Regions from separate parts of the Aquitalea sp. USM4 genome, predicted to be linked through region 2. Evidence: predicted binding sites of a transcription regulator. Region 2 holds the regulator's gene; the other holds the start of a gene.
What was found. The regulator FNR, encoded in region 2, switches genes on or off when oxygen is low (the NO sensors DNR and NnrR bind a similar motif). The targets are predictions, from matches to a motif close to TTGATNNNNATCAA.

Region 1: the regulator FNR is predicted to act here: its motif matches at 3,838-3,851, upstream of DKK66_RS02965 (M61 family metallopeptidase).

Annotation. Positions count from the first base shown of each region.
Region 1 covers NZ_CP029539.1:648,156-655,536, reverse strand. The annotation lists gene ccoG (cytochrome c oxidase accessory protein CcoG) at 1-151, opposite strand, end outside; gene ccoP (cytochrome-c oxidase, cbb3-type subunit III) at 299-1,213, opposite strand; gene DKK66_RS02980 (CcoQ/FixQ family Cbb3-type cytochrome c oxidase assembly chaperone) at 1,210-1,404, opposite strand; gene ccoO (cytochrome-c oxidase, cbb3-type subunit II) at 1,408-2,022, opposite strand; gene ccoN (cytochrome-c oxidase, cbb3-type subunit I) at 2,043-3,470, opposite strand; gene DKK66_RS02965 (M61 family metallopeptidase) at 3,926-5,707, shown strand; gene pepN (aminopeptidase N) at 5,829-7,381, shown strand, end outside.
Region 2 covers NZ_CP029539.1:2,288,962-2,296,342, forward strand. The annotation lists gene DKK66_RS10660 (DHA2 family efflux MFS transporter permease subunit) at 1-1,174, shown strand, start outside; gene DKK66_RS10665 (inositol monophosphatase family protein) at 1,248-2,039, opposite strand; gene DKK66_RS10670 (RNA methyltransferase) at 2,181-2,945, shown strand; gene DKK66_RS10675 (DUF1853 family protein) at 2,923-3,855, shown strand; gene DKK66_RS10680 (flavodoxin family protein) at 3,852-4,310, shown strand; gene fnr (fumarate/nitrate reduction transcriptional regulator Fnr) at 4,437-5,183, opposite strand; gene hemN (oxygen-independent coproporphyrinogen III oxidase) at 5,296-6,702, shown strand; gene DKK66_RS10695 (Rrf2 family transcriptional regulator) at 6,798-7,271, opposite strand; gene hmpA (NO-inducible flavohemoprotein) at 7,356-7,381, opposite strand, start outside.

The sequences.
Region 1 (7,381 bases), 1.6 Mb from region 2:
ACAGAATACGCCAGTTATTGAAGATGCCCTTGACGCTGCGCGGGTAGATCTTCTTCTGTGCCTCGTACAAGGACACGGTTTCGGAACCGGGTTTGGGAGAGGGGGGGGTGTGTTCTACTTTGACCGGGATATCTTTTAACGAATCAGACATGGTGTTTTCCTGAAGAGGATTTCGCAAAGTACACCTGGGTGATGGACTTTGCACAAGCATCTTGCAAGTAATTATATTATATGAATCAGTATAGTGTTTGATGTAAAGCATACTGCCCGCTTGCGCGGGCAGTATGTTGGCTAAGGCTTACTGCGCCTTGGCGTTATTGGACAAGCCCCACACGTAGGCTGCCAGCAGGTGAACCTTGCCGTCGCCCAGGAAGTCCTTCCAGGCCGGCATTTGGTTGTTGCGACCATTAGTGATGGTCTCGATGATGGTCTTTTCAGTACCGCCATACAGCCAGATGTTGTCAGTCAGGTTCGGTGCACCCAGTTGCTGGTTACCCTTGCCGTCCGGACCGTGGCAGGCTGCGCAGATGGTGGTGAAGGTTTCCTTGCCGCGTGCTGCACGTTCGGCATCATGCTTCTTGCCGGACAGCGACATCACGTAGTTGGCAACGTCCTTGACCTTCTCTTCGCCCAGTACCGAACCCCAGGCCGGCATCTGACCATGACGACCACCCTGAATGGTGGTTTCGATGGTTTTCGGATCGCCACCCCACAGCCAGTCGTTGTCGGTCAGGTTCGGGAAGCCCTTGGCACCGCGTGCGTCAGAGCCGTGGCACTGTACGCAGTAGGTCTGGAACAGGCGCTTGCCCATTTCCTGTGCCTTGGGATCGGCAGCAACCTGCTTCAGGTCTTCCTTCAGGTACTTGTCATACAGCGGCTGGTACTTGGCTTCTGCCTGGGCACGTTCTTCCTTGTACTGACCTACGGAAGTCCAGCCACGGATACCTTGCCACTTGCCAAGGCCAGGGTAGAGCACCAGATAGCAGGCACCGAAGATCAGCGTGATGTAGAACATCAGCATCCACCAGCGCGGCAGCGGGTGGTTGTATTCTTCGAGGTCGCCATCCCATACGTGACCCATGGTTTCAACCTGCTCACCCTTCTTGACCGTAGTCTTGGATTGGGTGAACAACAGCAGGGACAGGCCAACAAAACCTGCAACCACGATGGCCGTGATCCAGATGCCCCAGAAATCGCTTACGAAATCACTCATTGTTTTGCTCCGTTAGAAGCCGACTCATGGTTGTCGGCCTCCTGCACCTTGTCGTCGTCGAGAAAGGGCACATTGGCCGCTTCATCGTACCGGTTCTTTGAGCGTCTGCTATAGGCGATGAACAACACCAGAATGAAGAAGGTGAAGCACATCACGGTGAAGGCAGAACGCCCAATCGTTACCCAGTCCATGACTTAGCGAACATTCTTCAGTGCGAGACCCAAGCCCTGCAGATATGCAATCAGGGCATCCATTTCCGACTTGCCTTCCACCTGAGCCTTGGCTTCGGCGATATCCTTGTCGGTATAGGGAACACCTACAGCGCGCAGGGCTTCCATTTTCTTCGGCATGATTTCGGCATCGGCCAGGTTCTTCGACAGCCACGGGAAAGCAGGCATGTTGGATTCCGGAACCACGTCACGCGGATTGGTCAGGTGGACACGGTGCCATTCGTCGGAATAACGACCGCCTACACGGGCCAGGTCCGGACCGGTACGCTTGGAACCCCACTGGAAGGGATGGTCGTAAACCGACTCACCCGCAACGGAGTAGTGACCATAACGCTCGGTTTCTGCGCGGAACGGACGAATCATCTGGGAGTGGCAGTTGTAGCAGCCTTCACGGATGTAAATGTCGCGACCAGCCAGTTGCAGCGCGGTATAGGGCTTGACGCCGGCAACAGGCTGCGTGGTGGACTTCTGGAATGCCAGCGGCAGGATTTCCACCAGGCCGGCAAAGCTGATCACGATCAGGGTGAACACGATGAGGTAACCCACGTGCTCTTCAATCAGTTTCTGGATCTTTTCCATGTTCTTCTACCTTTATCCGCTTAAGCGTGAGCCGATGCGTTGACAGCCGGGATCTTGGCGTCAACAGCCTTGCCACTGGCAACGGTGCGGAAGGTGTTGTAAGCCATCAGCAGCATACCGGTCAGGTACAGCGTACCACCCAGGAAACGCACGAAGTGGTAGGGGTAGGTTGCTTTCACGGCTTCCACAAAGGCATAAGTCAGGGTGCCGTCGGCATTCAGGGCACGCCACATCAGGCCCTGGGTCACACCGGAGATCCACAGTGCGGCGATGTACAGAACCACACCAACAGTAGCCAGCCAGAAGTGAGCTTCGATCAGCTTGGTGCTGTGCATGGACTCACGGCCGAACAGGCGCGGCAGCAGGTAGTACATGGAACCGATGGTGATGAAGCCAACCCAGCCCAGAGCACCGGAGTGCACGTGACCGATGGTCCAGTCAGTGTAGTGCGACAGGGCATTCACGGACTTGATGGACATCATCGGGCCTTCGAAGGTGGACATACCGTAGAAGGACAGGGAAACCACCAGGAACTTCAGAACCGGGTCGGTACGCAGTTTGTGCCATGCGCCGGACAGGGTCATGATGCCGTTGATCATGCCGCCCCAGCTCGGAGCCAGCAGCACCAGCGAGAACACCATACCCAGCGACTGGGTCCAGTCAGGCAGGGCAGTGTAGTGCAGGTGGTGAGGACCAGCCCACATATAGGTGAAGATCAGGGCCCAGAAGTGAACTACCGACAGGCGATAGGAGTAAACCGGACGACCTGCTTGCTTCGGCACGAAGTAGTACATCATGCCCAGGAAGGCGGCGGTCAGGAAGAAGCCCACGGCATTGTGGCCATACCACCATTGCACCATGGCATCCACGGCACCGGCGTACACGGAGTAGGACTTGGTCAGGGAAACCGGTACAAAGGCGCTGTTGACGATGTGCAGCAGGGCAACTGCCAGGATGAACGCACCGTAGAACCAGTTGGCTACATAGATGTGTTTAACCTTGCGGATGGCGATGGTGCCGAAGAACACGATGGCATATACCACCCAGGTCACGGCGATCATCAGCTTGATCGGCCATTCCAGTTCGGCGTATTCCTTGCCGAAGGTGTAACCCAAGGGCAGGGTGATGGCCGCGAGGACAATGATCAGCTGCCACATCCAGAAGGTGAAGGCGGCCAACTTGTCCGAAATGAGTCGTACGTTACAGGTGCGCTGCACGACGTAGTAAGAGGTGGCAAACAGGCCGCTGCCGCCAAAGGCAAAAATCACGGCGTTGGTGTGCAGCGGGCGCAAGCGGCCAAAGTGGAACCAGGGCCCAAAATTGAGCTCCGGCCACACCAATTGGGCCGCAATGATGACGCCCACCAGCATGCCTACAATGCCCCATACTACGGTCATGATGGCAAACTGGCGCACCACCTTATAGTTATAAGTGGATTGCGTTTCCATTTAGGGTTTTCTCCAAGGTTGCTAACTTAGAACGTGACAAACCGTGGCGACTTGATTTCCTGCCCGCTGCCCCAAACTGAAATGAGCAGGAAAAGCCGCTGAGGAACCTGAGCAATTTCAGACTAGCAAAGTGTTTGACCCGTGTTGACAATGTTCTGCCAGAAACCTGGCAAAGCGTGGTCAGACACACACTTTTTCCCCATTTATTCAGCAGGGATTCTAAAGCAAATACCCATGACGGGCCAGTTGATTAGTATGCCTGCGGGATTTTTACGTCCACCATTTTCTTGATTTCAAGCGAGCTGGCAGCAAGCTATTAACCTGATGCCGCTTACTGGGGATTATATTGTCATGCCTGTCCAAGCCCTTGACTTAAGTCAAATCGTGATCGGCAGCCCCCCTGTTGCGACGCGGGTGCTAGAATCTGCCGTTTTCTATCCTTTCCTGGGCAGATCATGACCAAAGCCGTCCGTTACTCCATTCGTCCGTGCTCGCCGGAAACCCATTGTTTCGAAATTACGCTGCAGCTTGACAAGCCGGCCAGCGGCGGACAGGTGTTTTCCTTGCCTGCCTGGATTCCGGGTAGTTATCTGATCCGAGAGTTTTCCCGCCATATTGTCAGTATTCAAGCCAGTAGCGCTGGTAAAAGTGTTGGGCTGCGCAAGCTGGACAAACACAGCTGGCAGGCGGACCCGGTAAGCAGCAGCCTGACACTGGTCTACCAGGTGTATGCCTATGACCTGTCGGTGCGTGGTGCATACCTGGATGACTCACGCGGTTTCTTCAATGCCAGCAGTGTGTTCCTGTCCGTTGCCGGCCGTGAGCATGAGGCATGCGAGGTGGAAATCCGGCCTGCCAAGGGCAAGGCCCATGCGGACTGGAAGGTGGCGACTGCCTTGCCCGCGGTGAAGGTGAAGAAAAGCGGCTTCGGGCTGTACCGTGCCGCGAACTACGACGAATTGCTGGACCATCCGGTAGAGCTGGGCGATTTCCATACGGTGAGCTTCAAGGCTTGCGGTGTGCCGCATCAGTTTGTGGTGTCAGGACGATTCCGTGGCGACTTGAAGCGCCTGGCGCGTGATACCAAGAAAATCTGCGAATACCAGATCCGCCTGTTCGGCACGCCAGCACCGTTCGAGCGTTATGTATTCATGCTTTATGTGGGCAAGGACATCTACGGAGGGCTGGAGCACCGGGCATCCACGGCGCTGGTGGCCAATCGTGATGATTTGCCAGCCTTCGACCAAACCGAAATCTCCGACGGTTATCTGAAACTGTTGGGTCTGATCAGTCATGAGTATTTCCACAGCTGGAATGTGAAGCGTATCAAGCCGGCTGCCTTCAGCCCCTATGACTTGCGCAGTGAAGGCTATACCCGTTTGCTGTGGGCGTTCGAGGGTATTACTTCCTATTATGATGACCTGACCCTGTTGCGTTGCGGGCTGATTGACAGCAAACGCTATCTTGGCCTGCTGGCTCAGACCATCAGCGGCGTGCAGCGCGGTGCAGGCCGGTTGAAGCAAACGCTGGAAGAGTCCAGCTTTGATGCCTGGATCAAATACTACCGGCAAGACGAAAACAGTCCGAACAGCATTGTCAGCTATTACACCAAGGGCGCGCTGGCTGCCCTGGCGCTGGACCTGACCCTGCGTGAGCGTAGCCAGGGGGTGACGACGCTGGACGACATCATGCGTGCCTTGTGGACAAAATGGCTGGCAGACGGCAAGGGACTGGCCGAGCAGGAATGGGAAGAAATCGCCCAGCAGGTGGCTGGTTTCTCCTTGCAGGACTTCTTCGATCAGGCGCTGCGCTCCACCACTGATCTGCCCCTGCCGCAGCTGTTTTTGTCCCAGGGGGTAGACATGAACTGGGACTACGCGGATCATGCCGGCGATGCCGGTGGCATCGGCCTGCCGGCGCCGCAGCGCAAACCCAAAGCCAGCCTGGGGGTGAAGACACAAGCGGACCCGGCAGGTTTGCGCCTGACCCATGTTTACGATGGCGGCGCAGCGCAAGAGGCTGGACTTGCCGGCGGGGATATTCTGCTGGCGGTGGATGGGCTGAAGGCAAGCGACCTGGACAAGATGCTCAGCCGTTATCGTGTGGGGGAGAGCATCACCCTGCATGTGTTCCGGCGCGATGAACTTCTGGTGCGTGAAGTATGTCTGCAAGCCCAGCCGCAGACGACCTGCCGTTTGCAACTGCAGGAAAAGACTGGTCCGTGGCCACAGGGCTGAGTGCCATGGTGCGACGGACATGATGGTTCAAACAGTAAAGCGAATCTGGGTGGCGATCCTGCCCGGTTCATGACTCAGACCGGCACCAACCGGCAACGACCTGAAAATTAGAGAGAAGAACATGGCGCAGCAGCCTCAAGTGAACTATCTGAAAGACTATGCCGTCCCGGCCTATCTGGTGGACCGGGTGGATTTGAAGTTCGATATAGAGGAAGCGCAAACGCGAGTCCATTCGCGACTGGTGATCAAGCGTAACCAGCAATCTGCTGCGCCAGCCGATCTGTGGCTGGACGGAACGGCCACCTTGCGATCGGTCACGCTCGATGGTGAGCGCCTGTCTGCCGATGCCTACCAGTTGAACGCAGAAGGCTTGCTGATTCCCGGCGTACCCGACAGCTTCATCCTGGAGCTGGAAACCGAACTCGACCCTGCCTCCAATACCAGCCTGATGGGCCTGTATGCGTCCAATGGCAATCTGTTCACCCAGTGCGAACCGGAAGGTTTCCGCAAGATTACCTTCTACATGGACCGTCCGGACGTGATGGCCAAGTTCACCACCACCATTGTGGCCGACAAGCAGAAATATCCCGTGCTGCTGTCCAATGGCAACAAGGTGGGCGAGGGCATGCTGGACAAAAAGCGTCACTGGGTGAAGTGGGTGGACCCCTACCGCAAGCCTTCCTACCTGTTTGCACTGGTCGCGGGCAAGCTGGTGGCTGCGCGTGACAAGTTCACCACCGTGCGTGGCCGGGAAGTGACGCTGGAAATCTGGACCGAACCTGCGGATCAGGACAAGGTTGCCTTCGGCATGGGTGCCGTCAAGCGGGCGATGAAATGGGATGAGCAGCGTTTCGGGCTGGAATACGACCTGGACATCTACATGATCGTGGCGGTCAGCGACTTCAATATGGGGGCCATGGAAAACAAGGGCCTCAATATTTTCAATACCTCGGCCGTGCTGGCGCGCAAGGACACCCGTACCGATGCTGAATTCCAGCGCGTGGAAGCCATCATCGCGCACGAGTATTTCCATAACTGGACCGGCAACCGCGTGACCTGCCGCGACTGGTTCCAGCTCTCGCTCAAGGAAGGGCTCACCGTATTCCGTGATCAGGAGTTCAGCTCCGATCTGGGCAGCCGTGCCGTCAAGCGCATTGACGATGTCAAAAGCTTGCGTGCCTTGCAATTCCCGGAAGATGCCGGCCCGACCGCGCACCCGATTCGCCCCGATTCCTACATCGAGATGAACAATTTCTACACCATGACGGTGTATGAAAAAGGGGCAGAAGTCGTCCGCATGTATCACACCCTGCTGGGCGAAGAAGGCTTCCGCAAGGGCATGGATCTGTACTTCAAGCGCCACGATGGCCAGGCGGTGACCTGCGACGACTTCCGTGCCGCCATGGCCGACGCCAACGGGGTGGATCTGGAGCAGTTTGCCTTGTGGTACAGCCAGGCCGGAACCCCGCTGCTGCAAGTCAGCAGCGCTTACGATGCCGCCGCGCAGCGCTATGCCCTTACGGTCAAGCAGTCCTGCCGCATTGTGGCTGGCCAGCCTGCACCGCAAGCCCTGCACATCCCGCTGGCCCTGGGCCTGGTGGGAGCGAATGGCCAGGATCTGCCGCTCCAGCTTGAAGGTGAGGATGAGGCGCGTCCCGGAACGCGCGTGCTGGA
Region 2 (7,381 bases):
GTCGCAGGCCATCATGGTAGACAACTACCCGCGTGAACAGCGTGGCAAGGCCATGGCCATCTGGGGCATGGGGGTGATGGTGGGGCCGATTGCCGGGCCCACGCTGGGCGGCTGGCTGACCGATATGTTCGATTGGCGCTGGACCTTCTTCATCAACCTGCCAGTCGGGCTGTTGTCCTTGCTGCTGGCGCGCCAGGTGCCGGATACGCCCAAGCGCGAGCGCGACATCGACTGGCTGGGCCTGTTGCTGATTTCGCTGGCCATTGGTGGCATCCAGTATGTGCTGGACCGGGGGAATGGCGACGACTGGTTTTCCAGTACCGGCATCGTGGTGGCCAGCGTGCTGGCGGTGCTGGGCGCGGTGGGTTTCATCTGGCGTGGCTTGTCCGGCAGCGCCCATCCCTTGTTCGACCTGCACATGTTCCAAGACCGCAATTTCGTGGCTGCCAGTATTGTCATTGCCGCGCTGGGCCTGTCCATGTACGGGGCCATGGTGATTCAGCCCATCATGCTGGAAGGGCTGTTTCACTACCCCACGCTGGATACCGGCCTGATCATGGCACCGCGCGGCATTGCCAGCCTGGTGAGCATGATGATTGTGGGCAAGCTGATTGGCCGGGTGGATTCGCGTTACCTGATTGGCAGTGGCTTGCTGATTGGTGCCTGCGGCACCTGGGTGTGTACCCATTACAACCTGGATACCAGTCCATTCTGGTTTGCCTGGCCGGTGCTGTTGCAGGGCTTTGGGCTGGGCATGATTTATGTGCCGTTGTCGGCCATGGCCATGTCCACCTTGCCTGCACGGCTGTCGGCCGAGGCCGCTGGGCTGTTCAGCCTGTTGCGCACCATGGGCTCCTCGGTGGGGATTGCCATTGTCAGTACCGCCTATTCGCGCGGCGAGCAGTCAGCCTGGAATGCCTTGAGCGGTTTTTTCAGTGCCGACAATCCCTGGTTGCAGGACTATCTGGCGCGCATGGGCAAGACGGTGGTGGATGGCACAAGCGCCACCCAGCTGGCGGCAGAGTTGCAACGCCAGGCGCTGATGGTATCCATCGTCGATGTGTACTGGCTGATTACCTACAGCTTTCTGGCCATGCTGCCCTTGCTGTTGTTGCTCCGGCCGCGCAAGGCTGCTGCGGATGCACCTGCGGTGGAAGTGGTGATGCACGAATAGCCGCCAGCGAGCGGCAAATAAAAAAACGGCAACCCTGGGGTTGCCGTTTTTGCTGCCTGCACCGAGGCAATGATTACTTGTTCAGGTGCGGCGCGATGGTCGCCAGCAGTTGGGCCAGCACCTTGGGGTTGGCGGCCACGATGTCGCCGGATTCCATCCATTCCTGTTCGCCGCTCAGGTCGGTGACGATGCCACCGGCTTCCTGCACGATCAGGCTGCCCGCAGCGATGTCCCACGGCTTCAGGTTCATTTCCCAGAAACCGTCCACGCGGCCACAGGCGACATTGCACAGGTCGAGCGAGGCAGCGCCTTCGCGACGTACGCCGGCAGTCTTGCCCAGTACATCCTTGAGCATGCCCAGATACTGGTCGATATAGCTTTGGTCGGATACCGGGAAACCGGTGGCGATCACGCATTCATTCATCATGAAGCGCTTGGAAACACGGATGCGGCGGTCGTTGAGGAAAGCGCCAACACCACGCGAGGCGGTAAACAGATCGTTACGACTAGGGTCGTACACCACGGCCTGCTGCACCTGGCCCTTGTGCGCCAGTGCAATGGAGATAGCGTATTGCTGATGGCCATGCAGGAAGTTGGTGGTGCCGTCGATGGGGTCGATGATCCACTCGTATTCGGAGGAGCCCACGCCTTTGGCGCCGGACTCTTCTGCTAGAATGGCGTGCTTGGGATACGCCTCGAGAATCATGTCCACGATGGCCTGTTCGGCAGCGCGGTCCACGTCGGTCACAAAGTCATTGTGCTTTTTCTTCTCTACACGAATGGTATCGAGGTTAAGCGACGCACGCTGGATTACACTGCCAGCACGGCGGGCGGCTTTAACCGCGATATTGAGCATCGGATGCATTGACGGCCTCTAGAACGGATAGCAGATGTCAGCCAACATGGCTCGACATCTGACAGTAACAATCTGGGTTAAGGAACAAAAAAAGCCGGCGCGAGCGCGCGGGCTTTTTGATATGCCCGCCATTTTAATGTGAAACTGCTGATGAATAAACCCCAAGTACCTGATTTTCTGAAAAACATTCGCATCGTGTTGGCTCGGCCCAACCATCCGGGCAATATCGGTTCGGCCGCACGGGCGATGAAAACCATGGGGCTGACCCGCCTGTATCTGGTTGAACCCAAAGTGTTTCCCAGCGATGAAGCCAATGCCCTGGCCTCCGGTGCCGTGGATGTGCTGGAGAGCGCCACCGTGGTGGCGAGCCTCAGTGAGGCGCTCAGCGACGTCACCGTGGCCTGCGCGCTCACCAGCCGCCGCCGCGAACTCACCACGCCACTTTCCACCCCGCGCGAAACCACGCCGGAACTGGTGGCGCGCGCGCGCGATGGCGAACAGGTGGCGCTGGTGTTCGGCAATGAAACCTTCGGCCTGTCGATTGAAGAAGTGGAGCAGTGCAACCGGCTGGTTACCATTCCGGGCAACCCGGATTACTTCTCGCTCAACCTGGCCATGGCGGTGCAGGTGATGACTTACGAGCTGTTCAGCCATACCGGCGTTGATGTGGAATACCTGCGTCCGGAAAGCGAAACCGCCAGCCTGGGCGAGGTGGAAGGCTTCTGCCAGCATCTGGACCAGACCATGGACGCCATCGGCTACTACCGCCGCCGTAACAGCGAGCGACTGATGCGCCGCATGCGCGCGCTGTTCAACCGTTCCGGCATGCTGCGCGACGAGGTGGACATCCTGCGTGGCCTGATGAAGCAGATCCAGCGCGTGGCAGACGGCCATGAGCACGGCGGCGAATCCTGATCGCGGTTTTTATCTGCCTTACACGCAGCCTGCGCTGCGTGATCTGGCTTTCTTGCTGACCGCCCCTGCTCCCTGGGATAGCGGCTGCAATCTTTCGCCACAACGCCTGCTGGGCCCGGATGGCCCGGCCTTGCTGGCCGCGCTGGAGCAAGACCCGGCACCGCTCTATGCCTGGCTGGCCGACCAGCCCTGTCGCCGTCTGGGCCACTATGCCGAGCGCTTGCTGGCTTTCTGGTTTCACCTCGCGCCCCATATCGAGCTGGTGGCCGCCAATCTGCCGCTACGGGACGCCAGCGGCCGCACCATTGGCGAATTTGATTTCCTGATCCGGCTGGATGGCGAACCACTGCACGTGGAAACCGCCAGCAAATTCTATCTGCAACTGGGCGAGGGGCCGGACAGTCTGGTAGGCCCCAGTCTGCGCGATGCCTGGCTGCTGAAGGCGGGTAAATTGCAGGCGCAGTTGCAGCTGTCCCGCCACCCCCTGGCCCGGCGCGTGTTGCCGCCAGACTTTGTGGCCTGCGCCAGTCAGGCCCGGCTGGCCGGCTGGTTTTTCTATTCCCGACCGTCCCGCCCCATGCCGCCACTGGCTGCGGATCAGCTGCAAGGCTGGTTCAGCCCGCTATTGCAGCCCTGGCCCAGTAGCAGCCCGGCATCACGCTGGATGTGGCTGCCACGCTTGAACTGGCTGGCTCCGGCCCGCGTGGCCGAAGCCGAAGTGCGTGAACAGCACAGCCTGCGCCAGGAATTGCGCCAGGCCGTGGTGCCGCAACTGGTGGCCGAGCTGTTGCCGCTGGGCGATGGCTACTGGGAGGAGGTGGCGCGCGGTTTCGTGGTGCCGCCAGGCTGGCCCGAAGCAACGCGCCTGCAGGCATTGATGGCCACGCTGCCAGGGAGTCCCGCCGCATGAAGCGCTTGCTGTTGTTGTATGCCAGCCAGACCGGCCGCACCTTGCAGCTGGTTGATGCCGTGCGCGCCAGCGTAGCGCAGCTGGCCGATGACCTGCAGTTCAACTGCCTGCCCGCCGAGCAGGCCACACTGGATGATTTGCTGACAACAGACGGCATCGTGCTGGCAACGCCGGAGAATTTTGGCTATATGGCGGGCAAGATGAAGGATTTCTTTGACCGCACCTTCTACCCCGCGCAGGGCCGTACCGAGGGGCTGGCCTGCCTCTTGCTGGTGTCCGCCGGTAACGATGGCATGGGGGCTGTGCACGCCATGCGGCGCATCATCGCCGGCTATGGCTGGCACGAAGTGCTGCCCGCCGTGGTGGTACGCGGCGAGCCGGACGCCGCGCAGCTGGCTGAAGTGGCGGAACGGGCCGAGCAACTGGTGGCCGGCATGCTGATCGGGCGCTGGTAATACCTTGCCCGGAAGAGTTAGTGCTTGCGGAGAATGGCGCGCCTGCCCGGATGGGCGGAAGATGCAAAAAGGGCGGTAAGGCGCATTGCGCCCACCGCCCGGATGGCTGTTACCGTGCCTGTTGGCTTACACGCCGTTGGCGTGGGTACAACCGGAGATCAGGTCCTTGAGTGCATCGGCCTTGATCAGCTGGATGTGCTTGTGGTCCACGCTCAACCAGCCTTGCTGCTGGAACTTGGACAGCGTACGGCTGACAGTTTCCAGTTTCAGGCCGAGGAAGCTTCCGATTTCCTCGCGGCTCATGCGCAGGATGAAATCGTTGGCGGCAAAGCCGCGGGTGGACAGACGCTGTGACAGGTTCAGCAGGAAGGCAGCCAGACGTTCTTCTGCCTTCATGTTGCCCAGGAGCAGCATGACGTTCTGGTCACGCACGATTTCGCGGCTCATCAGCCGGAAAAAGTGGTGTTGCAGGCTGGGAATGTCGCGCCCCAGGCTTTCCATGCGGTTGAAGGGCAGTTCGCAGACTTCGCTGTCTTCCAGGGCAATGGCGTCGCAGCCATGCACATTGGACGAGATGCCATCCAGGCCCATGAGTTCGCCGGACATCAGAAAGCCGGTGACTTGTTCACGACCGTCCTGGCTTGCCACGCTGGTCTTGAAGAAACCGGTGCGCACGGCAAACAGCGACTTGAAGGCTTCGCCACTGCGGAACAGGTATTCACCGCGCTTGAGGCGGCGGCTCTGACGGATAACTGCATCCAGCTGCGTCATTTCGTCGCGGTTCAACCCGATGGGCAGGCAGAGTTCGCGCAGACTGCAGTTGGAGCAGGACACCTTCAGTGCGTGCAGAGTGTGTTGGTGTTGGTCTGACATCGCGTGTTTTGTACAACCCTGTAAAGAAGCTTGACCCTTGTCAAAGCGGAATTCGCACGTTTTCCGCAAATTTACCAGTCCACCTGACGTTTGACTATCAATACCCGACGACATGCACACCACCCATCCGTTTTCGCCTACCCACTGTGAGTTCGACCGAGCATTGATCGAACGTCTTGATGGTTCCGGCCCAAGATACACTTCTTACCCGACCGCAGACCGGTTTACCCCGGCGTTTGGCGAGAAGGACTATAAAAGCTGGCTGATGCAGCGCCATCTGGGCATGCATCAGAACGCTATCTCATTGTACGTACACATACCGTTCTGTAACACGGTTTGTTATTACTGCGGCTGTAACAAGATCATCACCAAGGACAAGAGCCGTGCCGACCGCTACCTCGATTACCTGGAAAAGGAAATCAAGCTGGTTGCCGCCTCGCTTGGCTGCCGGGAAAAGCTGATCCAGCTGCACTTTGGCGGCGGTACGCCAACCTTCCTGTCCGACGAGCAGCTGGACCGCCTGATGACCATGTTGCGTGCCCACTTCGAATTTTTGCCGGAGGGAGAATATTCCATCGAGATCGACCCGCGCAAGGTGGGTCGTGAAACCGTGCATCATCTGGCGCGACTGGGCTTCAACCGCATGAGCGTGGGCATTCAGGACTTTGACCCGCAGGTGCAAGCCGCGGTGAACCGGGTGCAAAGCGAGGAGGAAACGCTGGAAGTGATCGAGGCTGCGCGCGAGGCGGGCTTCAAGTCGGTCAGTGTGGACCTGATCTACGGCCTGCCGCTGCAAACCCGCGAGTCGCTCAAACGCACGCTGGACAAGGTGATTGCCATTGGCCCGGACCGCCTGGCGCTGTACAACTATGCCCATTTGCCCACCGTGTTCATGCCGCAACGGCGCATCAACGAGGCGGACCTGCCAGCCGCCAGCACCAAGCTGGACATCCTGCAGGACGCGGTAAAGAGCCTGGCGGATGCAGGCTATGTATTCATTGGCATGGACCACTTTGCCAAGCCGGAAGATGACCTGGCCATTGCCTTGCGCCAAGCCCGCCTGCAGCGCAATTTCCAGGGCTATTCCACTCATGCCGACTGCGACATGATCGGCCTTGGCGTGTCGTCCATCGGCAAGGTTGGCCCCTGTTACAGCCAGAACGAGAAGGACCTGGACAGCTATTACGCCGCGCTGGACGAAGGCCGGCTGCCGGTAATGCGCGGCATGGTGCTGGATCAGGACGACATCCTGCGTCGCGGCATCATCCAGGCGCTGATGTGCCGCTTCTCCCTGTCGGTGGAAGCCATCGAGCAGGTGCACGGCATCAATTTCGCCGAGTATTTTGCTGCCGAGCTGCCAGCCATCCGCGAGTACCACAAGCTGGGCCTGCTGACCTTTGATGGCGATTTCCTGATGGTGGAGCCCAAGGGGCGTTTCCTGATCCGCAATATCGCCATGCTGTTCGACCGCCATTTGCGTGAACGGGAAACCAAGGCACGTTATTCCAAGACCATCTGATGGTTTTGTTCAGACTGTTTAAAGGGTTATCCCCTAAAAAAGCAGCAAAAAAGCCCGCAGGTAGCGGGCTTTTTCATTGAAAAAGTGATGGTTTTTTACAACACATCCGGTGTGGTTTTGTCGGCCGACTGCGGTCTGGGGCTGCGATGCAGGCGAATGATGGCCTCGCCGGTGGGGCTGGCAATCACGTCGCGCAGCGTATAACTGTCCAGTGTGCTGAAAAATGCCTGCATGCCCACATCCAGCACGGCCTTGAGCTGGCAGTCCTGGCGCAGCGCGCAAGGCGGTTCGGCGCAGTCAATCAGCGGCACATTGCCTTCCAGCGTGCGGATGATGCCGCCCAGGCGGTAATGCTCGGGCGGCTGGGCCAGCGCCAGCCCGCCACCCTTGCCACGGCTGTTGTTCAGCCAGCCTTGCACCCCCATGAAATGCACCACTTTCACCAGGTGATTGCGCGACACCTCGAAGCGTTCGGCAATTTCGCTGATGGTGACCGGTTGCTCCCGGTCGCGGTGCGTCAGGTACATCAGCACGCGCAGGCCAAGGTCGGTAAAGCGGTTCAGTTGCATGGCAGTAAAGTGGGCTGGGAAAGTGCCGCGCAGGATACTCCGCAGTGCGGCAGCTCACAATGCGCAGCGGCAAACAAAGCCAATTCAGCCGGTGGTCATGGCATTGGAGC